One region of the Halalkalibacter flavus genome, then DNA from elsewhere that is predicted to be linked to it. Evidence: a T-box and tRNA genes for the amino acid it is inferred to sense, from the RefSeq annotation. Region 1 holds a T-box; the other holds one or more tRNA genes.
The links. The T-box of region 1 lies ahead of leuS (leucine--tRNA ligase). A T-box ahead of a tRNA ligase gene usually reads a tRNA of that ligase, here a tRNA-Leu.
Positions count from the first base shown of each region.

Region 2: it encodes a tRNA-Leu, which carries the amino acid that the T-box ahead of leuS (leucine--tRNA ligase) is inferred to sense. The anticodon was not compared.

Region 1 is NZ_JAWRVK010000039.1:29,031-39,413, reverse strand. Features, by position in the region: gene leuS (leucine--tRNA ligase) at 28-2,451, opposite strand; T-box leader at 2,574-2,797, opposite strand; gene SAY88_RS19805 (MDR family MFS transporter) at 2,855-4,060, opposite strand; gene mnmL (tRNA modification radical SAM protein MnmL/YtqA) at 4,227-5,177, shown strand; gene mnmM (tRNA 5-(aminomethyl)-2-thiouridylate-methyltransferase MnmM) at 5,174-5,746, shown strand; gene SAY88_RS19790 (beta-class carbonic anhydrase) at 5,811-6,407, shown strand; gene SAY88_RS19785 (tetraprenyl-beta-curcumene synthase family protein) at 6,442-7,497, opposite strand; gene SAY88_RS19780 (alpha/beta hydrolase) at 7,578-8,360, opposite strand; gene SAY88_RS19775 (gamma carbonic anhydrase) at 8,518-9,045, shown strand; gene SAY88_RS19770 (DUF1540 domain-containing protein) at 9,138-9,293, opposite strand; gene metK (methionine adenosyltransferase) at 9,593-10,383, opposite strand, start outside.
Region 2 is NZ_JAWRVK010000032.1:3,376-24,765, forward strand. Features, by position in the region: gene guaC (GMP reductase) at 25-1,008, opposite strand; partial or broken gene SAY88_RS17915 (aldo/keto reductase) at 1,235-1,524, opposite strand; RNA gene ssrS (6S RNA) at 1,910-2,091, shown strand; RNA gene ffs (signal recognition particle sRNA large type) at 2,106-2,370, shown strand; tRNA gene SAY88_RS17930 (tRNA-Leu) at 2,386-2,469, shown strand; gene SAY88_RS17935 (winged helix-turn-helix transcriptional regulator) at 2,497-2,862, opposite strand; gene SAY88_RS17940 (VOC family protein) at 2,991-3,878, shown strand; gene SAY88_RS17945 (DoxX family protein) at 3,879-4,280, shown strand; gene SAY88_RS17950 (NupC/NupG family nucleoside CNT transporter) at 4,485-5,699, shown strand; gene SAY88_RS17955 (protoporphyrinogen oxidase) at 5,892-7,286, opposite strand; gene SAY88_RS17960 (hypothetical protein) at 7,543-7,704, shown strand; gene SAY88_RS17965 (FMN-dependent NADH-azoreductase) at 7,757-8,383, opposite strand; gene SAY88_RS17970 (MarR family winged helix-turn-helix transcriptional regulator) at 8,681-9,118, opposite strand; gene SAY88_RS17975 (hypothetical protein) at 9,341-9,496, shown strand; gene SAY88_RS17980 ((deoxy)nucleoside triphosphate pyrophosphohydrolase) at 9,667-10,062, opposite strand; gene SAY88_RS17985 (hypothetical protein) at 10,220-10,417, opposite strand; gene SAY88_RS17990 (AraC family transcriptional regulator) at 10,492-11,262, opposite strand; gene SAY88_RS17995 (sugar phosphate isomerase/epimerase family protein) at 11,465-12,226, shown strand; gene SAY88_RS18000 (hypothetical protein) at 12,436-12,702, shown strand; gene SAY88_RS18005 (ribonuclease J) at 12,830-14,506, shown strand; gene SAY88_RS18010 (histidinol-phosphatase) at 14,887-15,696, shown strand; gene SAY88_RS18015 (tautomerase family protein) at 15,969-16,358, shown strand; gene SAY88_RS18020 (ABC-ATPase domain-containing protein) at 16,507-18,237, shown strand; gene SAY88_RS18025 (acyl-CoA thioesterase) at 18,473-18,985, opposite strand; gene SAY88_RS18030 (aldehyde dehydrogenase) at 19,294-20,757, shown strand; gene SAY88_RS18035 (GlcG/HbpS family heme-binding protein) at 21,006-21,390, opposite strand, start outside.

The sequences.
Region 1 (10,383 bases):
GCTTTTGTTATGAATAAATTTTAATCATTATCCAACAACAATATTAACTAATTTACCTGGTACGGCAATGATTTTTCGCACGCTTTTCTCACCAATGGCCGCTTGAACTTTTTCATCATCCTTTGCAATCTCTTCCATTTGCTCACGGGTTGCATCTGCTGGAATTAGAAGCTTTGCTTTTACTTTCCCGTTAATTTGAACGACAACTTCTACTTCGTTTTCAACAAGCAATGACTCGTCGAATGTCGGCCACTGTTCATAACTAATCGTGCCAGTATGTCCTAACTTCTCCCAAAGCTCTTCCGCTAAATGTGGTGCAATTGGAGACAGCATTTTCACAAATCCTGCCATTAGCTCACGAGGAAGTACTTCTTGTTTGTATCCCTCATTGATAAATACCATCATTTGCGAGATCGCCACGTTAAAGCGTAACTCCGTCATATCTTCTGTGATCTTCTTAACTGATTGATGATACACACGCGTAAAGCTTTCTGTTGCTTTTGCATCTTGAATCTTACTATTTAATTCACCTGTTGCTTCATCAACAAAGAGACGCCATACACGATCTAAGAAACGACGAGCTCCATCTAGCCCATTTGTTGACCATGCAATCGATCCATCAAGTGGTCCCATAAACATTTCATATAGGCGTAATGTATCAGCACCATGGCTTTCAACAACATCATCTGGATTCACGACGTTGCCTTTTGACTTACTCATTTTTTCATTGTTCTCCCCAAGAATCATCCCTTGGTTAAAAAGCTTTTGGAAAGGCTCTTTTGTTGTAACAACACCAATATCATATAGAACTTTATGCCAAAAACGAGCATATAACAAATGAAGAACGGCATGCTCAGCACCACCAATATAGATATCTACCGGCAGCCATCTCTTTAGCTTATCTGAATCTGCTAATGCATCTCGGTTGTCTGGATCAATGTATCGAAGGTAGTACCAGCAGCTACCAGCCCACTGCGGCATCGTATTTGTTTCACGACGACCTTTCTTTCCTGTTACAGGATCAACGACCTCAAGCCACTCCTTCGCATTTGCAAGCGGAGATTCTCCCGTTCCAGAAGGTCTAATTTCTTTCATTTTCGGTAACTCAAGTGGCAGTTCACTTTCAGGAACTGTCGTCATCGTTCCATCCTCCCAGTGGATAACTGGAATTGGCTCACCCCAATAACGCTGACGGCTAAATAACCAGTCACGAAGACGATACGTTACTTGCTTTTTGCCAAACTGATTTGCTTCTAGCCACTCAATCATATTGCGGATCGCTGTTTCTTTGTCTAAGCCGTTTAAGAAGTCAGAGTTTACGTGCTCTCCATCTCCTGTATATGCTTCTTCTTCAACGTTTCCACCAGCTACAACTTCACGAATCGTTAAATCAAATGTCTTTGCAAACTCATAGTCACGTTCGTCATGAGCTGGTACCGCCATGATTGCACCTGTTCCATAACTTACAAGCACATAATCAGCAATCCAAATCGGAATGCGCTCACCATTCACAGGATTAACAGCAAAAGCACCAGTGAATACCCCTGTTTTTTCCTTTGAAAGCTCTGTACGCTCTAAATCACTCTTAGCAGCTACTTTAGCTTTATATGTGTCAACTTGCTCTTGTTGCTCAGCTGTTGTAATAACATCAACAAGCTTATGCTCAGGAGCTAATACCATATACGTTGCACCAAATAACGTATCCGGACGTGTCGTAAAAACTTTTACATCTTCTCCTTCATGTCCATCCACTTTAAACGTAACTTCAGCCCCTTCAGATCGGCCTATCCAGTTGCGCTGCATATCTTTAATGCTTTCAGGCCAGTCAAGTTCTTCTAAGTCCTCAAGTAAGCGATCAGCGTAAGCAGTTATTTTTAACATCCACTGCTTCATAGGTCGGCGTTCAACTGGGTGGTCACCTCGCTCACTTTTCCCATCAATTACCTCTTCATTCGCAAGGACTGTTCCAAGTGCGGGGCACCAGTTAACTGCGACTTCATCAATATACGCTAACCCTTTTTCGTGTAACTTCGTAAAGATCCATTGTGTCCATTTGTAATAGTTTGGATCCGTTGTATTGATTTCACGATCCCAATCATAAGAGAATCCTAATGATTTAATTTGTCGGCGAAATGTATTAATATTTTGTTCCGTAAAGATTGCTGGATCATTGCCTGTGTCTAATGCGTATTGTTCTGCAGGAAGACCAAATGCATCCCAGCCCATTGGATGAAGAACATTATATCCTTGCATTCTTTTCATACGAGATAAAATATCAGTCGCTGTATATCCTTCAGGGTGCCCAACATGTAGACCTGCCCCAGAAGGATAAGGAAACATATCTAAAGCATAAAACTTAGGCTTATCTGTTTCCTCTGTTGTTTTAAACGTTTTATTTTCTTCCCAATATTGCTGCCACTTCTTCTCAATCTGATCATGTGAAAACGACATCTTTTACTCCTCCTAAATGTATGTTGTTCAAATGGCGATACTCTCGAGCTATCATGTATGTTAAGATCATTCATAAAGGAATTTACCGTACATATAGAAAAAACCCCCACCCCTAACATTTTGTTAGGGACGAGAGTTATTTTATATTTCCCGCGGTACCACCCACATTAATGAATATCAATCCTTCATTCGCTCTTCACAAATAACGGTCGTGACCCGTCGAAAGCTACTTCATTCACTTTCAAAACTCGAAGGCGAGTTCACCATACTTGTTCGACTGACTTGCACCACCCGTCAGCTCTCTGCAATCCCAACTATGATTACTACTCCTTTTCTACGTCAACATATGAACTTATTTGTATTGTATGAATTCATACGGCTCATGTCAAGCAACCGTTTTAGCTTAACTGGGAATTTGGGCTTCGTGCTGCCTGCTCTCCAATAGCCGTTTTAACGGCCAATCGTAAATGAATAAGATCAAGATGGTAAAGCCAAACAAAATCAAAAGTAAAATAATAAGTATCGACATCGAAAAGAAATCGACCATGATCCCTCCTAAAAGAGGTCCAACCATTCTGCCTCCTGTTGCGACACTATTAATAATCCCTTGATAAAACCCTTCTTTATTCTTTGGCGCTAATTTACTTGCAATCGTTGGAACGGCTGGCCATACAAACATCTCTCCAATTGTTAAAATGATCATAGCAACAAGAAACATGGAAAAGACACTTGCTTGTAAAAGAACAGTGTAAGACAAAATAAAAATCAAGACACCAACAATCACTTGCTGCTTTAATGTATGTACCCACTTTTTAATCAACCACGAAACAATAGGTTGCGCAAATACAATCATCAAACCATTAATCGTCCATAAAAAGCTGTATTGCTGAAGACTTATACCTAGTGACTGTGTATGAACCGACACATTTGCTTGCCACTGTGTATAGGCAACCCAACAAATAAAGAAAGCAACTGATAACAAGGCAAGCGATTGCATTCTATAGTTGCTACGTAAAGAAGTCTTTTGTTCAAATACATTGGACGTGCTCGCATGTTGTGCCTTTGCTCCAATACTTTGAAAACAAATGGCAACAAAAATCGCTAGCAAAGCATACATAAGTGCATTGGCAGAAAATACAGCTGTCAACTCTACTGTTGCCACAACACCTACTAGTGCTGTCCCTAGAGCAACTCCAACATTTTGGGCAATATACATCGCATTAAATGGTTTTCGACCTCCTTCTGGCCACAGGCTTCCTGCTAAAGCATACATGGCAGGGAAGATAACACCAGAACCAAAACCTAACCCAATAAGTAAGAACATATAAAAATAATAACTATGGTAAAATACTAATACCACAGCACTAATCGTTGTGACAATTAGTCCGAATATCATTGTTTGATAAGCACCAATCTTATCAAATAACCGACCACCTATTAAACTCCCCAAAACACCCGCACCAGCGTTCAACATAAGAACAAACCCTGCTGCGGTTAATGACCGACCTAACTCTTGATGAATAATAATTGCATTTAACAGCCATAAAAAAGAGGCACCAGTTACAATAATAGCCATAGCCACTATTAATAACCAAAGTGATTTCGGCATAATATTAGCCCCTCCTTCCTCTTTATCCCTTAGCCATCTTAGGTGATCTCCTTGGGAATTGCAATCTTTTTTATCTACCATTTGCTGTTAGAACAATTTTAAAGCTACAATAGTAGATACACGAACCTGATAAGTTCTTTCTTGCAAAAAGAAGAAAGGTGATATAATGACATTTCAAAATTACGGAGATAAGCGATATTATTCATGGAATTACTATTTAAGAAACCAATTTGGTGAAAAAGTGTTTAAAATCCCTCTTGATGCTGGTTTTGACTGTCCGAATCGAGACGGTAATGTCGCACATGGAGGATGCACGTTTTGTAGCGAACGTGGTTCAGGGGATTTTGCAGGTGATCGTAAAGATGACTTAGTGACTCAATTTAACACGATTAAACATAAAATGCATAAAAAATGGAAAAGTGGAAAATATATTGGCTACTTTCAGGCATATACAAACACCTATGCTCCAGTTGAAACATTACGTGAATACTTTGAAGAAATTCTAAAGCAAGAAGGAGTTGTAGGTCTTTCCATTGCAACGAGACCTGACTGCTTACCAGATGATGTTGTTGATTATCTAGCAGAATTAAACGAGCGAACGTTTTTATGGGTTGAACTCGGCTTACAAACAGTTCATGAGAAAACGGCATTATTAATAAATCGAGCCCATGATTATGAATGCTATGTCAAAGGAGTAGAGAAATTACGAAAGCACGGAATCAATGTTTGTGCACATATCATTAATGGGCTCCCGCTTGAGGACCGCAACATGATGATGGAGACAGCTCAAGAAGTAGCAAAGCTTGACGTACAAGGAATCAAAATTCATCTTCTTCATTTGTTAAAAAAAACCCCAATGGTGAAGCAGTATGAAAAAGGCTTGCTTCAATTTATAAGTCAAGACGATTATATTAACCTTGTTGTTGATCAACTAGAAATTCTTCCTCCTTCTATGGTCATTCATCGCTTAACAGGAGATGGTCCTGGAGACATTATGATTGGACCTATGTGGAGTATGAATAAATGGAGTGTTCTTAATGGAATTGAAGCAGAGCTTGCGCGGCGCAATAGTTGGCAAGGTAAATTTTGTCATGCGGAAAGGGTGTCATTAGAATGAACGTACTTGGAGTGTTACCTTTTGCACGATTTTTGTTAGAAAATGTTTTATCTCCGGGGGATATCGCTGTTGATTGTACAGTTGGCAATGGGCATGATACCGTCTTTCTAGCTAATCTTGTTGGGGAAAATGGGCATGTGTACGGCTTTGATATCCAAGCTGAGGCGATCGCTTCAACTACAGAAAAATTAACAGAGCATCAATTACTTGAGAGAGTTACATTGCATCAGCAAGGACATGAAGAGGTACGTTCTGTCATACCTGAATACAAACAAATGAAACTAAAAGGGGCTATCTTTAACCTCGGTTATCTCCCAGGTGGTGATAAGTCAATTATTACCCAACCAACATCGACCATTGCTGCACTTAGTGCGTTGCTCGATATGATGCCAAAAGGAGGTACGATCGTTCTAGTGATCTATCATGGCCACGAAGGCGGAAAAACAGAAAAGGACTCACTCCTTTCTTTTCTTGAGCAATACGATCAACGCCTAGCTCATGTACTTAAATATGAATTTATTAATCAATCAAACAATCCACCATTTGTTGTTGCCGTGGAAAAGAGGTAATAGTTGACAATTTGTAGCAATAGTTTGAAAATATAAATAAACAGAATTTTGAGGAGAGCCGTTTATGACACTACTAGATTCAGTGTTAGCTCATAACAAACAGTTTGTTATGGAAAGGCAATACGAGAGGTTCCAAACAACAAAATTTCCTGATAAGAAGGTCGTAATCTTAACCTGCATGGATACACGCCTATTGGAACTTCTGCCTTTTGCTATGAATGTAAAAAATGGGGATGCAAAACTTATAAGAAATGCTGGGGCCGTTATCTCTCATCCGTTTGGGAGTATTATGAGAAGCATTTTAGTCGCTATCTACGAATTAGGTGCAAATGAAGTCATGGTTGTAGGACATCACGGCTGCGGGATGACTGGATTGCAACCATCTAGCATTCTTCAGAAGTCTCAAGAAAGAGGAGTCAGCTTGGAAACAATAGATATGTTAGAGTTTTCAGGTGTAGATGTGAAAGGCTTTTTAACCGGCTTTGAAAAGGTTGAAGAAAATGTTGAAAACAGTGTGCAAATGATTAAACGTCACCCTCTGCTTCCGAAAGATGTTTCTGTCCACGGACTTGTCATTTGCCCCGAAACAGGTCAGCTAGATTTAATAATTAATGGGTACGAAGATACGAAGATGAGTATGATTCAAAATCAAAAGGTCTGATCCTACCATTAAGGAATCAGACCTTTTCCATGTATTAGCGGTCTCTACGATAAATCCAGCTATTTAATAAAAATAACATCGCTGGGAGTCCACCCATTTGAACCATCTTTTTTGATTTCTTTTTTAACTCTTTGTCTTTTTGGACTTTTTCGTCAGCTATATAAATAGCGATAACCCCTCGAATAATCATTCGATGGAATTTTGGATCAGGCAATTTCGACATAAACTGTTCTGCCTTTTCTACAAAAAAACGAAAACGTTCAATCATCTCTTCTTCATCTTTATAATAAAATAAGAAGTTTAATTCATCGTCGGCAATGTCTTCTTCTTGATCAATAAAATAATCAAGAAGTAAGTGAACACCTTGCATCCATGGATAATACCCCTCTTTTATTACTTCTGCTATTTCTGTTGTTAAGTCAGCTTTTGTTGCATAAGTAGCCAGTGTATAAATTCCTAATGTCGAGCCAGCACAGGCTGAAAATTCAAACCAGGTCATATTAGGAACTTTATGGCTGTGCTCTGCAAACCATTTTTCTAAACGTGGAATCCGTTCTTCTTTAACGACATGTTTATGTACTTGTAAATCGCCGTAATAACCACTTAACTCCAACATGGCGGCTTGCACTTTATCAAAAGAAGGAAACGTAGAAAGAATATTTTGGCATGTTTTTACAATGTCATGTAAATAGCCCCCATCCTCTTGTTCCTTACGATACTGATAATAATTTTTTAAGCTTGCTCCTGGTGTTAATGCATCGAGCAAAGCTTGATGCAGCAAGCGGAAATCGTTCGGGTCAAAGGATGGACTTTGATCACATAGATTATCTAAATAATCACAAGCAATTTGATAGGCAATGATAAATTGAAGCAAATCATCAAAACGATCCTTCGCTACGAGGCCATATACCCCGCCACCTTCACAATGGAATTTTTTCTTTTTAAGGGCGTCAAGTGCTTGGGCACGAAGCTCAGGATCTGGTATTAATGAAGCCTTCTCTATCCATGGGTCAAAGTATTTATGGACCGTTGGAATGACTTCTTTATAAATGTTCATAAGTAACGGGATAGGTCTTGTTGGTGCGCTCAACCGAAATTCCTCCTAGTCATTTTCCATACTTAGAACCTTAGCATATTCTAAGTATACATACAATTAAGTTGTACGGACTTTTAAGGAGTTAGCAAGTTAACAAAGCCAATAGCATAACGAAAAACATCTTCGCGTTCTGGCTCATTAAACACTTCATGATAGAAGCCTTCCCATTCCTTATAATGTTTCTCTTGTAATGAAAGGTGATTAAACCATTCTCTAACTTCATATTTATTCACAATGTAATCTTCTCCTGATTGGAGAACAAGTAGAGGAAGATTCGGAAATTTTTCTGGGTAACGATGTGCTAAGCGCATTGCCTTTGCCAATTCCTGATACCACCGAGCGGAAACCTTTGTAACCCGAAGTTCATCTTTTAAATAGGCTTCTCTCACCTCTTCGTTACGTGTCGTAAACTCAGTACGGATCCCTGAATTTTGACTAAACGAAGGGGCAACTCGGTGAAGAATTTTTGTCGCAAATTCCTTTGTTTTTGGAGGAGGTTCACTTAAACCTAAACATGGCGATGACAATATAACTGCGCTTATCATGGCTGTACTTCGCTCCATTAACGTGCGAATCACAACAAGTCCTCCCATACTATGCCCAAGTAAAAAAACCGGTAATCCTTTCGTTCTTGCTTCATTTAACCATTCTTCCACTGAATCAATATATTGATTAAACGATTGAATATGGCCTCTTTTTCCTCTTGTTTTTCCTTGGCCTGGGAGATCGCCCATCACCACATCAAACCCATGATCATTCCACTTTTTCGCTAGCCACAAATACCGTCCATGATGCTCTCCTGCACCATGAACCATGACGACCACTCCTCTTGGGTCAGCCACTTCCCATTTCCACATAACGTATTCCCCCTAACGATATAATTTGAAAAAAGACCATGGCGTTATGAAAAGTTATGTAATTGACAATTCTATCCTTTTTCAGTAACCCTGGCATTACGTTTTACGTTAAAATAAGTATAGCGATTTTTTTACTAAACGAAAAGGATGTGGACGAATGATTTATCGTTATCAAGACAAATTTCCGACAATTTCAGACAGTGCCTTTATTGCAGATGGAGTGACAATTACTGGAGATGTTACAATTGGAGAAGAGTCAAGTATTTGGTTTCAAACGGTTATCAGAGGTGATGTATCTCCTACAAGAATAGGGAACAGAGTCAATATTCAGGATCAATCAATGCTGCATCAAAGTCCAAAATATCCATTAATCATTGAAGATGATGTTACTGTAGGTCATCAAGTCATGCTACATAGTTGCACAATACGTAAAAATGCGTTAATTGGCATGGGCTCCATTGTATTAGATGGTGCTGAGATTGGTGAAGGTGCCTTTATCGGTGCTGGAAGCCTCGTCCCTCCTGGAAAGAAAATCCCAGCTAATTGTCTGGCATTTGGCAGACCCGCGAAAGTCATTCGTAATCTAACTGAAGAAGATACGGTTGATATGACTCGTATCCGTCGTGAATATGTAGAAAAAGGGCAGCATTATAAACAAGTTATTCAAAAAGATAAAAACAAATAACAGGATTTTCTTTTTTAATGAATAATATTGATTATTATTATCAATAATAAAGAAAGAAAAGAGCGATGGCCATCGCTCTTTTCAAGCCAAAATTAATGTTGTGGTTCAAACGTTTTACAATCTGTTTCTTCTTGCTTCTCTGCTTCTTTTCCTGTATGACTTACTACATAAATTCTGTCAGCCTCACACTGGTTTCCATGAGCCCAGTATACACAGTTGTTTACTTCACATAAAACATCTTGTGCCATTTCACTCACCCCCTCCTTAGTTTCATTTTGACCAATAAAGCTGGGAACCATACGGATAGGCTTAATAATTATTGGATTTGTATTGGGAGCAAAAGGGGGTCCTTTTCGAAATAAAGGATGCTTCCCTTGTTTTCAACAACGTTTCGGTCTTCTTCTCTCTTATGAAGGACTTTTCCCTCCTATCTCACATGCACTTCGGTCCTCACACTTCACCTCCTATCCTTATAAATCAGCAATAAAAAATGCACACGATTCTTCTAGAAAAATCGTGTGCATTAGTACGTCTCTATTTAATTTTTTTATAGTCCAGCTTGCTCCTTTAAAGCAGCCGCTTTATTCGTTTGTTCCCATGGTAATTCGACATCTGTACGCCCAAAGTGTCCGTATGCTGCTGTTTGCTTGTAAATTGGACGACGTAAGTCAAGCATTTTAATAATACCTGCAGGACGTAGGTCAAAGTTTTCACGCACAAGCGCTACTAGTGACTCTTCAGATACTTTTCCAGTACCAAATGTATCAATAGAGATCGAGACAGGTTGTGCAACACCAATGGCATAAGCTAACTGGACTTCACATTTATCAGCAAGGCCAGCAGCAACAATATTTTTCGCTACGTAACGAGCTGCATATGCTCCTGAGCGATCAACTTTTGTCGCATCTTTACCAGAGAATGCCCCACCACCATGACGTGCATATCCACCGTATGTATCAACGATGATCTTACGCCCAGTTAAACCAGCATCTCCTTGAGGTCCCCCAATAACGAAACGGCCTGTTGGGTTAATGAAGTATTTCGTTTTCTCATCAATTAATTCTTGTGGGACAACTGGGTTAATGACATATTCTTTTAAATTACGTTGAATTTGCTCTAGAGTTACTTCTGGATGATGTTGAGTTGAAATAACGATCGTATCAATACGAACAGGTTTTCCATCCTCATCATACTCTACAGTTACTTGTGTTTTCCCATCCGGACGAAGATAAGGAAGAATCTCCTCTTTCCGTACCTCAGTTAAGCGTCTAGCAATTTTATGACTTAGTGAAATTGGAAGAGGCATTAACTCTTTTGTCTCGTTGTTAGCATAACCAA
Region 2 (21,390 bases), on a different contig from region 1:
AATGCCTTCCTCTTCTTTCTGCTTTCAATAAACTTTATCCCCGTTAAAGATTGAATTCTTAACGATGACATAATCTACATGACGAATTGCGTCCAGCTTGTTTCCACCAGCATAAGAAATGGAAGATTGGAGGTCTTGCTCCATTTCAATTAATGTATCATTTAAGCTTCCTTTATGCTCTACGTACATCTTCTTGCCTTCAACATTCCTCTTTTCACCTTTTTGAAATTCTGAAGCTGAACCGAAGTATTCTTTGCAGAGCTTTCCATCTTTCTCAATGCTTTTTCCTGGAGACTCTTCATGACCAGCAAATAAAGAACCAATCATGACCATCGATGCGCCAAATCGAATGGATTTAGCGATATCTCCATGTGTACGAATTCCTCCATCAGCGATAATCGGTTTAGTGGCTGCTTTTGAACACCAGCGTAAAGCTGCTAATTGCCAACCGCCAGTTCCGAATCCAGTTTTAATCTTCGTAATGCATACCTTTCCCGGACCAATGCCGACTTTTGTTGCGTCAGCACCAGCATTTTCTAATTCTCTTACGGCTTCAGGGGTTCCGACATTTCCTGCAATCACAAAACTAGCAGGAATGTTTTTCTTAATGTGCTGAATCATTTCTATTACAGCATTTGAATGACCGTGTGCAATATCAATGGTAATGTACTCTGGAGAAAGCTTTTCATCTGCTAATTGGTTAATGAAAATGTATTCATCCTCTTTAACGCCAACACTTATTGAAGCTAGCAAGCCCCGTGAATGCATTTCTTTAATAAAAGGTATACGCTTTTCTGGTTCAAATCGATGCATGATATAGAAGTAACGGTTTTCCGCTAAAAAAACCGCGATCTTTTCATCAATAATCGTCTGCATATTCGCAGGTACAACTGGTAATTTAAATGTATGCCCACCAAAATTAACAGACGTATCGCATTCAGAACGGCTCTTTACTATACTTTTTGCTGGGATTAATTGTATATCTTCGTAGTCAAACACATTATCCATGTACTACACCCCTAAGAAATTGTAAACATTAGTTTTTATTAGTTTGGTGAAACTTCGAGAAAGTATCCTTGTAAACGCCAATTTCGAATTTATTTATCCTTCATTTTTTTGAAGAAATGAGTAACGAGTTGAGGGGAGAGGGAATTGGAAATGAAGAAGTGAAACAATAAAAAAATTTTTTATAAATAATAAACAATAAAGCTCTATTTTCTCTTCACGTAGTATCCATGCTAAGGCCATTTGCGCTAGAGATGACAAGCTCACGATAAGGAGCAAAATCTGTTTTTAATAATGCACCAAACATTTCTTCTGCAGACCCAGGCAGTGGACCGTAGTTGTTCGCTAAATCGAAGTGTGTAATTCCTAAATCAAATGCTCGGCGAAGTATGGCAATGAGTTAACTCCTCCAAAAATGTGCCATAATCCAAGGGAAAGGGCAGGTAGTAGTAAGCCTGAATGCCCGTAGCGACTATATTTCATCGAGTTGTAACGTTCTTTACTAGCTTGATAGATCATTATAAACTCCTTTGAAATGCATTATAAACTCCTTTGAAATGTATTTTCTTATAAACGTTCAAATTAGATCGATGTTGTTATGCGTATGTACATATAAATATATGAGACTTTACGAAAATCTAAAAATAGGTTTAGATTACTCCTTTCAAAATGGATTTATAGACCTCATATAAAGTTATAAAAAAGTCTGAAAAAAAGAAAGTAGCTTTAAAGGAGGGAATGATTAGACATTCTTTGAAAAATATACTAGTTGCAATGTTATTAACGCGGAATTATAATCGTTATGTGTAAGAAAGTTTTATAAAAAACTAATTAAACAAAAAGTATTGCGCGGAATTGATTAATATGTTATTATTGTAGTTGATTGATATCGCAATTAGCTAAACATATCCTACAATGTACGTAAGCCCTTTTTGTTTTAAACCTTACTGTTTTATCGGGATTCTTACATTTGTTGACTGGTGCCAAGCCTGACTGTGATCAGGATCGCAGGATGTTAACATGCGGAACCCCACCTGCTTTAGCGGGTTTTAAAACAGCTAGGGAGACGGCATAGGTGGGAATAAATATTTATATACATACCGTGCTAGATGGGGAGTTGGCGGTGCCCTGTAACCCGCAATCCGCCTTAGCGGGGTTGAATTCCTATTAGCGGTATGGTTCATGTGAGGTTCGCCTTGAGCAAGCGGTGTTGACTATTGGGGTCTGCGCAACAGAAACCTATGAATCTGGTCAGGTCCGGAAGGAAGCAGCCATAAGTAGATTCTTCTGTGTGCCGCAGGTTGCCCTGATTGAGCTAGCTACTTCAGTTACACTTATGTGACCATATCAATCATAGGTGCACGGTTATTTTGATATTAAGCGGTTGTGGCGGAATGGCAGACGCGCTAGGTTGAGGGCCTAGTGGGGGTTGACCCCGTGGAGGTTCGAGTCCTCTCAACCGCATTAAACACAAGAAAAGAGGGTAAGGTGCTAAGCGTGCTCCTTACCCTCTTTTCTTGTGTTTTTTATTTGTTCTTCATTACGTGTAGCTAAATGTGCCGCATGAGCAGCTCCCCATTCGCTCATCATATCTAAAATAGGGATAAGGCTTTTGCCATGTTCAGAGAGAGAATACTCTACCTTTGGCGGTATTTGTGCATAGACCTTTCTTGTTACAAGGTCATGATCTTCCAGCTCTCGTAATTGAGATGTGAGCATCTTTTGTGTAATGCCAGGAATTTCTCTTTTTAACTCGTTAAACCTCATCGTTTCATTATTCAATAAAGGGAATAATAATTTGTGTTTCCATTTACCCACTATTGCTTCTAAAGCATTATTTACTTGGCATTCAGACAATTTAGCAACCCCCTATAGTTTCCTTTTGTATACTATACCACTTTTAAGTGCGTACTTATCAATTTGTCTTATATATATCATAATAGCATTATTCCATCACCAATTATTATCATAAAGGAGGAGAAAAGATGACTTTCGAATTACATCCTAACACGCAACTAGGGCCTGTTAAATTAAAAGTGAGTAATTTAGAGCGGTCCATTACTTTTTATAAAGAAATCATTGGTTTTGATATTCTTAATCAGACGGAACAAAAAGCAGAACTTACGGCAGATGGTAAAGAGACATTGCTTATTTTAGAAGAAGTACCGAGTGGAAGTGTCTATCGTCCGGGGACAACACTTGGTCTATATCATGTAGCGATTTTATTACCGGAGCGTAGTGATTTAGGATTGTTTTTAAAGCAAATGATTGAGAAAAGAATAGAGATTGGTTCTGCGGATCATTTTGTCAGTGAAGCGATCTATCTTTCGGATCCAGACTTCAATGGTCTTGAAATTTATCGAGATCGTCCAAGAAAGGGTTGGACAAAAGTATCTAGAGGAGATTACACGATGGTAACGGAGCGAATCGATGTGGAGGGCTTACTAGAGTCAGCAGGTGAGGACGTTTGGCAAGGCTTACCGCCTAAAACAAAGATTGGACATATTCATTTACATGTTCGTGATCTAAAAGAAAGCCAGGATTTTTATAAATCACTAGGCTTTGATATAACAGTTGGCAACATGACGAATGTAGGTATGCTTTTTCTTGCAGCTGGAGGATACCATCATCACATTGGTGTAAATATTTGGGCGGGACCCAATGCCTTGGTTAGACCAAAAAATGCAGTAGGCCTTGCTTATTATACCGTTATGTTACCGAATCAAGTTGAGCTAACGAAGTTAATTACGCACTTGAAAGCTGTTGGAGAAAAACCAGTAGAACAAGGAAATGGTGTGTGGATAGTTCAGGATCCGGTAGGTATAGAAATACATTTAACGACAGAATCGCAAAAGAATATGGAGGAAAAGTAGATGAAAAGAAGTGAAGTAGGTTTATTTATTGTTCGAATTGTATTAGGAATGACGTTCTTTTTACATGGGTTAGAAAAATTTCAAAATGGAATTAGCAATATTGCAGGATGGTTCGAAAGTATTGGATTACCTGGATTTTTAGCATATATTGTTGCAGTGATTGAATTGGTAGGCGGTGTTATGATGGTACTTGGAATTGGAACGCGGATTGTTGGTATCTTATTTGCATTAGTGATGGCAGCAGCAATTATTACAGTGAAACTACCTTTAGGGTTTTTGGATGGATTTGAATTAGATGTTGTTTTACTTGCCATGTCTATTCAGCTAGCGATTACTGGAAGTGCGTTTTTATCAGTAGGTCAAAGAATGGGATTAACGAAGGAATCTGATGTAAATCTTTAAAAGGAATATTCATATAAGGGAGGGGGTGATTCCAAAAGGTAAACAAACCTTTTGGAATCACCCCCTCTGATTAATTAGTAAAAGATATAGTTGAGGTGACGAAGACCTTTTTCGTTTATTTTACTTGTTATGAAACATACTAAAGGTAGCTTTAGCTAGTTACATAAAAAAGAGATAACTCTTTTTAGAAAGAGAGGTAAGCGAATGAACTTTGTTTGGGGTATTTTTGGCATTTTGACAATCTTTGCTATTGCTTTTCTTTTTTCTAATAATAAGAAAGCTATTAACTTGCAAACTATTTTAGGTGGATTAGCAATTCAAGTTGGTTTTGCCGTCATAGTCTTAAAGTGGGAAACTGGCTTTGCGTTCTTACAATGGCTGACATTAGGGATCGCAGCCATTATTGATTATGCAAACGAAGGGATTGACTTTTTATTTGGAGGACTTTTTCAGGCTGAGGGAATGGGCTTTGTTTTTGCAATAGAAGTCTTAAGCATCGTCATTTTCTTTTCAGCTTTAATTGCTATTCTTTATTATGTAGGAATTATGCAAAAAGTGATACAGATTCTCGGTGGTTTCTTATCTAAAGTTCTTCGTACTAGTAAAACGGAATCTATGTCGGCAGCAGCGAATATTTTCGTTGGACAGACTGAAGCACCACTTGTTGTACGCCCTTATCTTGAAAAGATGACGAAATCGGAATTATTCGCCGTAATGACGGGTGGACTTGCATCGGTTGCTGGGTCCGTATTAATTGGATATTCTTTGCTTGGTGTACCACTAGAGTATTTGCTTGCTGCTAGTTTTATGGCTGCACCTGCTGGGTTAATTATGGCTAAAATGATTATGCCGGAAACCGAGAAATCGGAAACCTCAGACAAAGTGATGGTAGACAGAGACATGGAATCGGCCAATGTGATTGATGCAGCTGCTCGAGGTGCAAGTGTCGGTTTAACATTAGCTTTAAATATTGGGGCAATGCTTTTGGCGTTTATCGCTTTGATTGCTTTGGTTAATGGAATTTTAGGCATGATTGGCGGATGGTTTAAGTTTGAAGGTTTAACATTAGAACTCATCCTTGGGATCGTGTTTGCCCCGATCGCTTTTGCAATTGGCGTACCATGGCAAGAAGCCGTGGTGGCTGGTGGATTTATTGGACAAAAGATTGTGTTGAATGAGTTTGTTGCATATGCTGCTTTTGCTCCGCAAATGGATGAGCTATCAGATAAAACTGTAGCTGTGATCAGTTTTGCGTTATGTGGATTTGCTAATATATCTTCTGTTGCAATATTACTTGGGGGCTTAGGAAAGCTAGCCCCTAGTAGAAGAACAGATATAGCTAAGCTTGGGATGAAGGCTGTCGTAGCAGGAGTCCTTGCTTCATTATTAAGTGGTGCGATTGCTGGGATGTTGTATTAGGCAAAAGCAAATGAGAAGAAAAGTAAACACTAGGTGGAGGAGCAGAGCCGTAAAAAGTAGGGCATAGGGAAAGCAGGGAACTAAGTAGAAGAACTACAGCCGTAAGCCAAGATAACAAAAAAGCAGGGCTTCAGGAAGAAACTCTGAAGCCCAAAAGGAATCAACGAAGTAAATGGTTACCCATGCCTGAGGTTATCTCGTTAAAAGAGTCTCCCAAATCTTCTCTGCTGTGTCCTTTCCATTTTTTATACAAGCGCCAATCCCAACACCATAATATGAACAACCTGCGAGAATGACATTTGGAAATTCTGATTGCATTTTCTCGTTTAGCCGAGCAATGGCTTCATTGTGATTGAGGTGGTAGTTAGGCATTAGCTGATCCCAATTTGTTACGTCAACAGCTGTTGGCATCGCCTTAAGTCCCAAACTCTTCTCAACGTCTTTTAATGCTGTTTGAATGAGGTCAACATCATTCATCTGCTGCAGGGAGTGATAGGAAGGGTTTGAACTTTTATAAAAGAGGCGCACTAATAAGTTGTGCTTCTTGGATGTATGTGACCATTTGCGACTTGTCCACGTACACGCATCACAACTGACATCTTTACTATTAGACACAATAAAACCCGTCCCATCAGCAGGCAACTGCTTATCAGGAATATCAAATCCAAGATAGATACTTTTTAGTGATGAATTTGTTAATTTAGCAAATTCATCTTTTAATTCATTGTGATCTAACAACGGTTGAGTGACGTTATGAGGTGTCGTTAACACAACATAATCTGCTTGGATCGTTTCATGATTAGTAAAAGCAATGTGATAGTACTCTGTGCCTTTTGTGATCTTTGACGTGTTTACTCCTTTAAGAATAAGAGAATCTGTTAATTCAGCTTCCAGTCGGTCAATGATTGTAGAGAGTCCATTTTTAAAAGAGATGAACTTTTTATTGGATTGAGAGCTGAATTTTTGTTTGTTTTCAGATAAACCCTTGATGATGCTGCCGTATTGATTTTTATAATCAAGTATGTATGGAAGGGTTGAAGCGATACTTAGCTCGTTCAATTTTCCTGAATATACTCCTGATAATACAGGGGCAATTTGTTTTTCGACAAGTTCTTTCCCTAAGAAGTATTCGAGAAAATCCCCAATTGAACTATCCTTCGTAAATTGGTCATTCGGACTTTCTAAATCTTTAAGCGCTTCTTTTTTTCCTTTTTCTGACACCAATGTACTTTGAAACAATGATTCGACACTTAATGGAATTCCAAATATTGTGTCAGCAGGAATAGGGTGTAGCACATTGTCTATGTAAAGATACGATATCCCTGTAGAATTGTAGACAAGTTCATCTTCTAATTGCAAGTCCTCAATTAGAGGCATAACACTTTCATGTCTTGCAACGATTGAATCTGCTCCTGTTTCCATAATGAATTCTTCCTTGTGAACAGAGTGGATTTTACCTCCTAAATAATCATTTTGTTCGGCAAGAATTAACTTAACGTCTATGTTTTGCTCTCTTTTTAATTTTTGTAAGTAGTGCATGGTGGTTAGGCCTGTGATACCTCCACCAATTACAACGATTGTTTTCAGTGTTCTCACTCCTAATGTATAGATTCTTTTCATATTATAACGTATGGAACCCATGAATCCTCAATTTCTGTTTTCTTGACAACATACTGACACATTATCTAAAAACTTGGCTTTCCTTTCCAAATTTATTTTCCTGAAAAAATTTCTTTAAGAAAGAAGGTCGACATGATACCCGTGTTGAATACATGTTACAGAAACTTTTTTCGTGGTTATTTATAACTAGGATTAGGCGGAAATTGATAAGTGGAGTGATAATATGAGCAGGGAAGAGAGCAATAAGCCAGTATATTATGATGGGAGCGGGTTGCAAAACGTCACATTGAGAAATTCGTCCTATAAAGATTATGTCATTAAACCAGAGGGAGTAAATAAAGGGATCGTTTATCCATGCTTTCCTTATCTTGATTCTGATAAATAAACAAAACAAAGGGCTGGCGTACATTCGCGAGCCCTTTGTTTTTCATAAATGATTAAAATTCTTTTGCTACGTCTGCTGCTTGCTGCAAGCCTTTTTCAATAATCTCTTCCGCTTGGTCAGGGAATTGATTATGACCTTCAATGATAACCGTTTTAGGATTATCAATGCCCCAGAAGTTTAGCATAGTTTTCACATAGTTAACGGCCATTTCAGCTGCTTGCGCAGGTCCTTCAGAGTATACTCCGCCTCTTGCATTTAAAAGCGCGACTTCTTTATCGGTAAGCAAGCCCTGTGGACCTTCAGCCGTGTAACGGAATGTTTTGCCGGCTTGAGCTAAATAATCTAAATACGTGTGCAATACTGCAGGGACAGTGAAGTTCCAAAGTGGGAATGCAATGACAACTTTATCTGCTTCAAGGAATTGATTTAAATAACGATTGACGAGCTCTGTTGCATCTTGTTCAGAAGTCGTTAACTCCAACCCTTTTGAAAGTTTAAACATGCCATTAATCTTATCTGTATCGTAATAAGGTAAGTTTTCCTCAAATAGGTCAAGCTCTGTTATGACATCATCTGGGTTAGACTCTTTATATTGGTCGAGGAAAGTGTGGTAAAGTTTCACACTCACTGCCTGTTCGATCGGTCTTGAATTTGCCTTAATAAATAATACGTTTGCCATAATATAATACCTCCATTTAATAATGTTGCTATAGCAACAATTTGTGAAAAAGTAACTAGTACTTTTTTAGTGACTAAAGCAGTAAATAATATGCTGTCATTAAATCTAGGTGATAAGATATAGGTGCTATACATACTAACTACGATGCTTAGTATAAAATAAGATGAGAGCAATTGTCAATTAAGAAGTCTTGAAAAAGGAAAGAAGTTCTGTTTTGAAAGAGGGAATTTTCCTTATAACTTTAAAAAGGACAGCAGATCAAGTCTACAGCCCTTTTTAATTAAGAGTATAAAATGATTAATTATAGTACTCTCGTACATTTTGATTCATTTTCTCTAATAATGTCTCCATTAGTTGGAGCTCTTCCTCAGAGATCCCTTTGCAGATGACTTCATTAAATTCTTCGGCAATCGGAATGACTTTCTCACCTAGCTTTTTCCCACACGGAGTAAGGTAAAGCTTTAGAGACCGGCGGTCAATATTGCAGTTGCTTCTTTTAATAAAGCCTTTTTTCTCGAGACTTGAAGCCATGCGAGCGATATTTGTTTTATCCTTATCTAATTTGGTAACAAGTTGTTGTTGAGATAAACCGTCTTGTTCCCACAAGAGCATCATAATTAAATTTTGTTCTGGTGCGAGGTTGAAGGGATCTAATTTGGCTTTGACATAGCTAGTAAGATTTAAATCGGTCTTATGCAATTTAATGCTTATATACTCCTGGAATGTTAATTTCATAAATTCATCCCCTTGAAAATTAGATGCTATACATACTAAGTGAAACTTTAGTATAGGTAAAATGTATTTTTCAGTCAAATGTGATTTTCGCTGGCAGTAACAGGTATTTTATTAAAAGTATGAAACTAAATATGAATAAAGAGATTGATTGTAGAATGAGAGCTCTGAAATAGGTGAAAAACCTTACTTTTTCAATGGACTCTTGTAGAATGGAGGTTTTCAATGGATAAGCATAGAAAGGTATCTTTAGTGGTTTTGTTTGGGATTCCTTTATTCTTTTTGGTTCTCTCTCATATTACCGGTCGCTGGGCGTTCTTTTTAATAAGTTTGCCGCCGTGTTTCCTTGCTGGATTTACAGGATTTATTGTTTCAAAATAGCAAAAAAGCCATTCAAGTAATTCTTGAGAAAATGCACGTAAAAATGAGATAGTTAACTACCTATAAAAACGTCATTGAGTCTGACGAATCTTTATAAGGTAGAGTGATATTTATCTACACGCAGAACCATTGGATAAAATAAAATGAAGAATAGGGTGTATCAACAATTTCTATTTCTCTTCAATCAATTGCACAACTGCTGGCATATCTGCAGGTGCCCACTTTAACGAATGGAGGTTTTCTCGTTTTAGCCAAATGAGTTTGGAGTGCTCATTCGGGATAGGAGTCCCGTCTGTTATTTTCGCTGTGATTGCAAGAAGATTAATGGTAAAATCCTCATAATCATGGGTGTGGTCGTTAAATAAATCAATAGGTTCAACTTCGCAATGCAATTCCTCTTGAATTTCTCTTTTTAAAGCAGTGTATATGTCTTCATCCTTTTCAACTTTACCTCCGGGGAATTCCCACATGTTCGGGAGTAACATCTTTGGGGAGCGAAGAGCGCAGAGGATTTCTCTGTGATCGTTTTCAATAATGGCTGCAACGACTTTAATTGTTTTTTTCATGGAAGGGCCTCCTTCATATTTGGTGGTTGTACAGTAAATTGTGGGAGCTGGACAGAAAAGCAGCTATTTTCAACAACATGCCTGCTTAAGGCAGAGTGCTCAAGGGTTTTTTAAATGAAAAATAGGAGCTGTTGCACAGCTCCACCATACTAAGAAGTTATTTCAGCTTTTCTCCTTCTTTAATTAAGAAATCAACCATTCTTCCTACCCCTTCGTAATCTAATTCATATGAAGCGGCTTTTATTTCTTCATAGATTAGGAGGTCAATTACTCCGTCTCGGTCGAGGTCTTCCCATTTGTTCTCTTTGTCTAATTGTGCCAACTGTGATTTAATTCGGTTTAGTGCTTTACCCATTCAATACCCTCCTCAGCATAATCCTTATCATCTCTTATTATATTAACATTTATTTCAAAGAAAAAAAGCATAGTCTATTCCTCGCGTCTAAGTGCACCGGGAGCTTTTCCGTATTTCATCTTAAACACTTTGTGAAAATACGTGTAACTGCCGAATCCACAATTTTCTGCGATTTGATCGAGTGGCATGGATGTGTATTTCATTTGGTCTTTCGCTGCAGCTAGACGAATTTCTTGTGCGTACTCGATCATCGTTTTTCCGACGTATTCTTTGAATAAATGAACAGCTCGAGATACGCTTAATTCCACATGTTCTGCAACCTCTTGGATTTTAAAAGAGGTCAAGGCTTGTTCTTCAATAAATCGCATCATCCGAGTAACGATAGGTGGTCGATCTAACGAAGTGTTTGTTTCATTTGCTGCACGTTCTAAATACAAACATAGAGCCATCATCAAATAATTTTTTAGTTCTTTATTTTCCGCTGTAGACGGCCTGCGTTCTTCAATAATGATTTGTCGCCATAAGCTAAGGATTTTTTCATCTAAATGAATTCGCGAAATACTCGGTTTTTTTGATCGCTTCCACCACTCATCAAGCCATGGTCCATTACAAAACACATAAAAATCTCCGCTGTTTTGCCCTTCTTCTATTTTTAATTCATAGTCATCACCTGGTTTGAGAAGGATAAGGTCACCTTTTTCTGCATCTATAGCTTTTCCATTAATAACGATTTGACAGGTGCCTTCTGTTTGTAGACGAAACAAATAATCTTGTAAACCAAATTTATACGAGGAGTAAAAAGGTTTTGAGTGAAAAGAAAAACTACACACTCCAATATGTAACATTATAGATTCTCCTTTAGAAAATAGCAAAATAGTTGATGTTTTAATCATATCATTTATTTGCAAAAATCTATAAATGATTTAAGATGAAGGCAAATGAGTGATATATATTGAATCTGGAGAGGGAGTAAGCAGAGAAGGTACTGTTTTTTTTATAACGAAAAGATTAAGCGTTCATAAAAATAAACTGAAATGAGGGTGTATTGTGAAGGGAATTCCAGTAGCTGTTCAAATGTTTACGTTGCGTGAAGAAAGTCAGAAGGATTTTGCGGGTACGTTAAAAAAAGTGGCGGAGCTTGGTTATGATGGAGTGGAATTTGCTGGTTACGGCGGGCTTTCAGCTATAGAAGTCAGAGCTTTATTAGATGGTCTAGGTCTAAAAGCCACAGCGAGTCATGTTCCATTAGCTGAATTAAAGAATAACTTGAAACAAGTGATTGAAGATCAAAAAACTCTTGGCAGTCAATTTATTGTGTGTCCTTATTTAATGCCGGATGAACGAAGTGAGGAAAATTATAAATCACTTATTTCGTTTTTAAATGAAGCAGGAGAAACGTGCAAACGTGAGGGGATTACACTTTGCTATCATAATCATGATTTTGAGCTTGAGCCATTGCAAGATGGAAGAAAGGCGCTGGAAGCGATTTTTGATGATGTAAGTGCAGATCACCTTCAAACGGAGCTTGACGTGTATTGGTTAACAAAAGCTGGCGAAAATCCAGTAGAATGGATTAACCGTTATAAAGGACGCACTCCGTTGGTGCACTTAAAAGACATGACAACAGATGGGGAGCAATTTTTTGCAGAGCTTGGAACAGGTGGAGTAAATATTGAGGCTGTCTTAGCGACAGGTGAAGAAGCGGGTGTCGAGTGGTGGGTTGTCGAACAAGATGTAAGTCGTCACACCCCATTAGAGAGCATTGAAATTAGCATAAATTACTTGAAAACGATAGGCTTGATAAATTGAAGATATGTTTGATGATAGATAGGTTCTCTTCTATAGAATATAGTGGAGAGCCTTTTTGTATTTGAAGGGTTTATCTTAATTGTTTCAGGACAATCTAAACCATTTATTTAACAAACAATTAAAAGTGTAGCCAGACTTCTCATTTATCATTAATATTTTCATCAAATTAAGTCATAATAACTAAAAAACATTTTTGGAGCGAGTAAATCATGACAAATATAAACGGCCATATCATATCAGGTGAGTTCAACCGAGAAACAAATGAATTTTTGTTACAAAAAGTAAAGAATCAGGACACAATATCGGTGATCAAAGAAAGGCAGTTTTCAAGGCTGTATCGTTATTTAAAAGAGCATGAAGATAGTGAAGGGAATCAAATCATCACATTGTATGACCAAATGCTTATTCCCTTAAATCAAAATGAGGTAAAGCAATTGTTAAATGATCTTGAACAGATACAACCTCTTTATCATTAATATGGAAATTTGGGTCGCAATAAAATCATTCCTGGCAAATCTAATTTGTTCAAACCTTTAAACTATTTATAAATGAAAATAGAAACGACCATACTAACACTACCATTAACGAAAAGGGAGGTTATGTATCTTGAGTAATGAACAGTCATTATCCATTTTTGCATTAGGTGGATTAAATGAAATCGGAAAGAATATGTATGCGATAGAATATAGAAATGATATCATCCTTGTTGATTGTGGGAACAAGTTTCCTGATGAAAGCTTATTAGGTATTGACTTAATTATCCCAGATATCACTTACCTATTAGAAAACAAAGAGAAAGTTCGAGCATTACTTGTAACGCACGGACATGAAGACCATATAGGAGGCATTCCTTTTTTCTTGAAGGAAATCAATGTCCCCGTTTATGCAACACGCTTTACACTAGGGTTGATTGAATTAAAGCTAAAAGAACATAAAATACTATCGGAAACAGAATTGATTGAAATTGACGACCGCTCAAATATAAATTTTAACGAAATCACTGTTGAGTTCTTTAAAGTTACACATAGCATCCCGGATTGCTTAGGAATCGTCTTCAATACTCCAGAGGGAAAGGTTGTACATACCGGTGACTTTAAGTTTGATTTAACCCCTGCCAAACAAGATGAGCAATCGGATATTCATAAAATGGCTGAGATCGGCAAGGAAGGTGTTTTGCTCCTCTTATCGGAAAGTACAAATGCTGAACGTCCTGGTTCTACACCATCTGAGCAGGTGGTTGGAAGACATGTGGAGGAAGCTTTTATAAAGGCTGAGCGGAAAGTTATTCTTGCGACTTTTGCATCTAATATTAGTCGTGTGCAGCAAGTTGTCGATGCTGCACAAAAAACAAATCGTAAGCTAGCGTTATTAGGGCGGAGCATGATTAATGTTGTAGAAGTTGCAATAGAACGAGGGTACTTAACGGTACCTGAAGGAATGATCATTGATCAACAGGAAATAAATAAAATGGATCCAGAGAGAGTGGCAATTTTATGCACAGGAAGTCAAGGAGAACCGATGGCTGCGCTTGCACGTTTATCAACTGGAAACTTCCGGGGTGTTGAGATTTTGCCAGGGGATACTGTCATTTTTGCTGCTGGTCCGATTCCCGGAAATGAACGTAGTGTCACAACAATCGTAGATAATTTCTTCGCGCTTGGTGCTAAAGTCATTTATGGATCGGGAAGTTCATCCGGTATGCATGTTTCTGGTCATGGTTACTCAGAGGATTTAAAGTTGATGCTCACATTAATGAGACCGAAATATCTAATTCCTATTCATGGAGAATATCGGATGCTCCATCAACATCAACTGTTAGCAGAGTCTGTAGGGGTAGAAGAAGGAAATACGTTTATTATGAACAATGGCGATGTCTTGGAAATTAAGGACTCTATAGCAAACCAAACCCGAAAAATACCAGCAGGAAACACCTATGTTGATGGAATCGGTGTTGGTGATGTAGGCGACCTTGTATTGCGAGACCGTAAACAACTTTCAGAAGACGGAATGCTCGTAATCGTTGTTACAATGAGTAAAACGGAAAAAAGGTTAATAGGACGGCCTGATGTCATTACACGTGGCTTTGTGTATGTAAGTGATTCAGAAGAACTGCAAAAAGAGATGAATCGATTAATTACAATAACAGTAAACGAGCTATTAGAATCAAGGAAATATCAATGGAATGTTATGAAACAAAGCATTAAAAAGACGATAGGGCAATACTTATTTAAGCATACGAAAAGTAAGCCGATGATTCTTCCAATCATCATTGAAATCTAATAAGAAAGTAGACGCTAGTCATTTCCGAGTAGCGTCTATTTTAGATTCAAGACCGCTTTAGATCTTTGTAATTTGTGAATTTTTGGTTTGGGCAGTGGTTGCATGTTCTGTTAAAAAGAGAGGGACGATAGGATTGGGGCGATACGAAGTATCAATAATAGAAAAACTTCCATTGTATACCATTAGAAACGTATTCATTTAACCAAATAGTTTTTGACTAGATCAAGTATTTTTTTGTCAAAAAAGCATATGAATTTAATTAGCTATATAATATCATCCAAGCAATTGGATGGTTTTTAAAATAAATAAATGTTAATCTTCCTTTGTAATGAAGGTTCAAAAACCAAGTTAAAACAGTTCTCAAATTGAAAGGAGTAATTATGACAAAATTTGACTTACATACACACAACCAAATGTGCGGACATGCTATTGGTACAATTGAAGATTATGTAAAAGCAGCGATTGATAAAGAGCTTAAAATGATTGGTATTTCTGATCATGCCCCGTATTTTCACAGTGAAGAGGATCATCCAAAACCAGGGATTACCATGGCTAAATCTCACTTTAATCGTTATGTAAATGAGGTGTTACGATTAAAAGAGGAGTATGCAGATCAAATTGAAGTTTTATTAGGGATTGAAAGTGACTTTTTTCCACAACATAGTACGGTGTATAAACAATTTTTAGATGAGTACCCGTTTGATTATTTGATTGGATCTGTGCATTTTGTTGATGAAATTAGTATCTTTAGAAAAGGACGATGGGAAGGTTTATCAAACGAAGAGAAAGTAAAAACGAAAGAACGCTATTATCATCTAATTGAACAATCGGCAAGCAGCGATATGTTTGATATCCTAGGTCATATTGATGCAATGAAAGGTTTTTATCCAGAATTCTCTAATATACAAGTCGATGCGATAGATAAGACGTTACAAGTTATTGGAGAATATGAAAAAGTAATTGAAATTAATACATCTGGCAAAACGAAGGATTGTGGAGGATGGTATCCCGCTGATGAAATATTAGAAAGGGCTCTTTATTTTAACGTTGGAGTGACTTTTGGTTCTGATGCACATGATCCTGATCGAGTCGGTGATGAGTTTGAAGAAGTGCAGAAGCGCTTGAAAGAAATTGGATTTAAAGAGTTACATTATTTTAGAAACAGAGAGAAGTATTCTGTTTCCATTTAGCGGAAAAGGTAGTGTGAGATGCCTTGTTACATAACCTTTTCAGCGTTTTGGGAACTATTTTGACATCAGTCTGACACTGGACATGTAGGAAAAATTAAGTTTTATTTATGTCACTAGTTTCCATCTATCAATGAAAGGGTACAGTTTTATAGAACGTAATTCTAACTATGTAAGCAAGTTGTCATAATTCGAAAACGAAAAAGAGGGATTTTGACGAATTTCACCGAAAAAAATTAGGAAAGATAGAAGTAAAAATGTTGGAGGGCCTATTTATGCCACTACTTAGATTTGATGTAATTGAAGGACGTAGTAAAGAAGATTTGAAAAAACTGCTGGATGCTGCTCATGAAGCGATGTTGCAAGCGTTTGAAGTACCGGAAAGAGATCGTTATCAAATAGTTCACCAACACCCAGCTCATGAAATGATCATTGAAGATACTGGGCTTGGTTTCGAGCGAAGTGAGGATATAGTTGTTATTAGTGTAACAAGTAAGCAAAGAACGGAAGAACAAAAACAAAAATTGTATAAGCTTATAGTAGAGAAGCTTGGTGAAAAGTGTGGAATCGAACCTAACGATATTATGATTAATATTGTTACAAATGGAGATGCCGATTGGAGCTTTGGTATGGGGGAGGCGCAATTTTTAACAGGGAAATTGTAAATGAACATGAAGTAAGCTGGAGGTTGGTTCCGGCTTATTTTTTTTGAAGTTCCCTTCTTTAGTCATTTAGTTTACTAGAAATAATATCCATAAATAGGTACACTAAAAATACGAAAAAACGACCAGAGAAAGTAAGAGGAGGCAAATTGTGGAAGCGTTAAAGGAAAGTTTGAAACGAATCGATCAAAAAGGATACAAAGCATACAAGGACATCCAAGGAACGTATCAGTTCCCCCATTTTCAATTACATATAGATTACGTTCAAGGCGATCCATTTGCAAGTCCATCAAAAATCCGTATCGTATTACCAAGTGCGAAAACAAAAATAAGTTCAACATGGACAAATACGAATAGTCGTAAAGTTGTATGTGAAGATTTAATTGCCAGAAAGGTTCAAGCAGTGCTTGGAAAAGTACATAAAAAAATAGAAGGTTCTGGAAAAAGTGGTCTGGTGTTGATTGATGCACCTCATCAAAAAGTTATTGAACGAACAGCGGTTCAATTGGATGATGCACACATTACGATTTGTCTATCAATTGGGTTACCGGCAAATGGGAGAAGAGTTTTAGCTAAAGAAGCAAATAAGCTTTTCTTTCAAGTGATCCCAAATGTCGTTGATCAGTCAGTGTATAGGGTCCGAGAAGATGAAGTTATAAAGGCAGTTTGTTTAAGTGATCAGCAACAAACGGTCAGGAAGTATCTTAAGGATAATGGATATATCGCTTTTATTGGTAATGGAGCGATCTTACCAAGAGCAAGTGGTGTAAGCGATAGACCGATGAAAAAAGGTGTTATTGCTTTTCAAAGCCCTAAAGAAATGGAAATCTCCATTCCCGTCCCACACCGAGAACAACCACTTGTAGGTATGGCAATTAAAAAAGGAATTACAGTTATTGTTGGTGGGGGTTATCACGGGAAATCAACGTTGTTACAGGCGATTGAACATGGGATTTATGATCATATCGAAGGTGATGGAAGAGAGTATGTGATTACTGATGAGGCGGCTGTGAAAATTCGTGCTGAGGACGGACGTAGTATAGCAAAAGTGAATATTTCACCATTTATTGGGAAGCTGCCAAATGGAAAAGATACAGAGCATTTTTCAACTGAAAATGCCAGTGGCAGCACATCTCAAGCGGCAAATATTATCGAAATGCTTGAAGCGGGCGCCAAAACGATCTTAATTGATGAAGATACAAGTGCGACGAATTTTATGATTCGTGATGCGCGTATGCAAGCATTAATTGCGAAAAATTCAGAACCGATCACACCATTTGTTGATAAGGTGGGCTTATTAAGAGATGATTATAACGTTTCAGCAATTTTAGTAATGGGTGGATCAGGTGATTATTTTGATGTGGCAGACCGAGTGATCAAAATGGATCAATATGTCCCTTTTGATGTAACGGAGGAAGCAAAGAACATTGCCGAAACAATACAGGTGAAACGAAAAAATGAAGGTGGCGATACCTTTGGGCCCATTCAAGAGAGAATCCCTATTGCAAAGAGCTTACATAGCAAAAAAGGGACTAAGCATAAAGTAGCCACACGTGGAAGACATCAAATTCAATACGGAACGACAGATATATACTTGCATGCTGTAGAGCAGCTCGTAGACGAAAGCCAAACGAGAATGATTGCGGAAATCTTGTTTTATTTAGAAAGAAACGACGTATTAAAAAAAGAGATGCCGGTGAACCAAATATTGAGCTTCATTGAAGAAGAAATGCAACAAAAAGGACTTGGCTTTGTTACAACTCATAAGGGACATCCAGGTGAAATGGCACGACCGCGTCGATATGAACTTGCCGCGGCACTAAACCGATTGAGAACATTGGAGTGTATAACAAATACGTATCAAAAGGGTAAAAGCATCTAGTAACGTAGTGATTTTTTCAGACGAAAAAGGATCAAGGTTCGATAATGGATTATTAGGAAGTCAGGCTATGTCAGGTGAGCTTAATACGACAGTAGCAGGGATCTCGCTTCATGACGGTGCCATCAAATATTAGCAAGAACAAGGGTTACTTGACTAGATTAATAACAAAGAATAAAAAAGAGGAACCATTCATGTAATGATTGGTTCCACTTTTTTATTCGACTAGGAAGGTAACTTATTGCCAAGGTTTGGCCGTAGTAATAAAATTAGCTAACTCTTTACTTCTTGCACGGTGCTCCTTGCGTTTTTCCGCTCTTTCTTTCCCTGTTTCATATAATTTAATTTCTTCCTCAGTTTCTGGAATGACTTGTGGAACTTTGGTAGGTTTGCCATTTTCATCAAGTGCAACAAAGGTTAAAAAGGCGGTTGCAGCAATTTTTCGATGACCTGTTATCAAATTTTCTGCGATAATTTTCACAAAAACCTCCATTGAACTCGTTCCGGTATATGTAACAAAGGAGATGAAATTAACGGAATCTTTAGGAGTAATAGGGGAGAGAAAATCAACTGAATCCGTAGAAGCTGTTACACATTCCTTTCGAGAATGTCTTGTTGCTGAAATGGAGGCGATCATATCAACATCACTCATTAATTTACCACCAAATAACGTATTGTGATTATTTACATCATTCGGAAAGACTCTGCTTGTTCTCACAACTTTTGATTCACTTACAAATTTTGAATCCATCATAAATTCATCCATTCTTAAATTATTTGTTATTATCCATTCTTACCTAATATTGTCTTGGATAAGAATGGATTCATTATAACAGATAATTAATAGAATTCAGAAAGTATATACATATTTAAATTACATGTAGTAAGAGGCTATAAAGAAAGTAAAGACAACCTAAGTAAAAGAAAACATGAAATTAAAATTATTTTAAAAATTTTTCATATTGTTGCTCATAGAGGGACAATGATGTTTTATGTGGCACGTTTGTAGAGTAAGGTAAATGTAAGGAAAAAATAAAAAGTTAATGGAGGGTACTAAAAATGGAAACGGTTACTACTGCGACGGGAATTGATTGTAGACACTTTATTAATGGACAATATGTCAATTCAGCAAATCACAAAACATTTATCAATATGAATCCAGCCAATGAAGAAGTACTTGGCTCAGTTGCTGAAGGTGGCAAAGAGGAAATTGACTTAGCTGTAACTGCAGCAAAAAATGCTTTAAATGGACCTTGGAAAACAATGCCCCTTACTGAACGTTCGAAAGTGCTACGTAAAATTGGTGATTTAATCTTAGAAAGAAAAGATGAGCTTGCTCGTTTAGAATCTTTAGATACTGGGAAGCCAATCTGGTTATCAAGCACAATTGACATTCCAAGAGCGGCATACAATTTCCACTTCTTTGCTGATTATATGACAACAATAGGAACAGAAGCGTATCAGCACGATGATGTAGCGATTAACTATGCAGTACGTAAACCAGTTGGAGTTGTTGGGTTAATCAACCCTTGGAATCTACCAATGCTTCTCTTAACTTGGAAGTTGGCTCCTTGTTTAGCAGCTGGTAATACAGCGGTTATGAAGCCTGCAGAGTGGACACCGATGACAGCAACGGTACTCGCTGAAATTTGTAAAGAAGCAGGCGTACCAGATGGCGTTGTAAATGTCGTACACGGGTTTGGACCTGACTCAGCCGGTGCAGCATTAACAGAACATCCAGATGTAGATGCGATTACATTCACAGGGGAAACATCAACTGGGACAGCGATTATGAAAGCAGCAGCGAATTCCCTTAAAAAACTTTCCTATGAGTTAGGTGGAAAGAATCCAAACATTATTTTTGCTGATTCGGATCTTGATGAAGTATTAGAAACAACAATCAAATCAAGTTTCATCAACCAAGGGGAAGTTTGCTTGTGCGGATCAAGAATATATGTTGAGCGTGCAGCGTATGATGAATTCGTAGAAAAATTTGTTGCCAAAACGAAGGAATTAGTTGTTGGAGATCCATTTGATGAGAAAACAAAAATTGGTGCAATGATCGGGAAAGAGCATTATGAGCGAGTACTTGGGTACCTTGAGTTAGCTAGAGAAGAAGGTGGGACTATTCGCACTGGAGGCGGTCGTCCGGAAGGCTTTGAAAAAGGGTACTATATTGAGCCGACAATCATTACTGATCTTGATCGCAATGCGCGTTGTGTTCGCGAGGAAATCTTCGGACCAGTTGTAACGGTGATTCCATTTGATAGTGAGGAAGAAGTACTAGAGCAAGTAAATAATTCTCACTACGGATTAAGTGCTTCAATTTGGACGAATGACCTTCGTCGTGCTCACCGTGTAGCAAACGAAGTAGAAGCGGGAATCATTTGGGTTAACACATGGTTCTTACGTGATCTACGTACTCCGTTTGGTGGAATGAAGCAAAGCGGAATCGGGCGTGAAGGCGGAATGCATAGCTTTGAGTTTTATAGTGAATTAAAAAATATTTGCATTAAGCTTTAAAAAAAGAATGGTTGTAGATCTCAAAAATCCAGGAACAGAGGTGGCAATGGCTCCGTTCGCTAAGCGGCTTGAGAGGGGAAACGATACCACTCCTCTCAAGGCTTTTAAAAGATGTAGTGACTCGGCTCATTGCTTCGGGGGGGCTCAAAGGTCAAAAACAGGCCTTTTGAGAACCCCCTATTTTTTACTAGGAAGTAGGGACAATTAGCTGAAAACTAACTTCTTTTCCTTTCCTCTGGTTAACTGTATTACATATGAATAACATTTAGGGCAGCTAAGGCGCAGTCATTGTCTTGTTCCTGGGACCCCCCAGAAACGCCGATTCCACCTATTAGGTCGTCTCCATCATAAATAGGTTGACCACCACTAAAAATAGTCATTTTATCTGTGTGAACCATTCCGTGTAATAGAGCTGGCTTGTCTTTTATTCTTTCATACCAATCTCCTGTTGGAATACCGAATCCTGCTGCAGTATACGCTTTGTTTTGAGCAATGTTACCAGGTATTAGCTTAGCGCCATTCATTCTAATGAAGCCCATAAGGTTCCCGCCGTCATCCACAACAGCAACACTAATTTTAATGTCTAATTCTGCTGCTCTTTGTATCGCTTTATTAAGCATATTCATAACCATT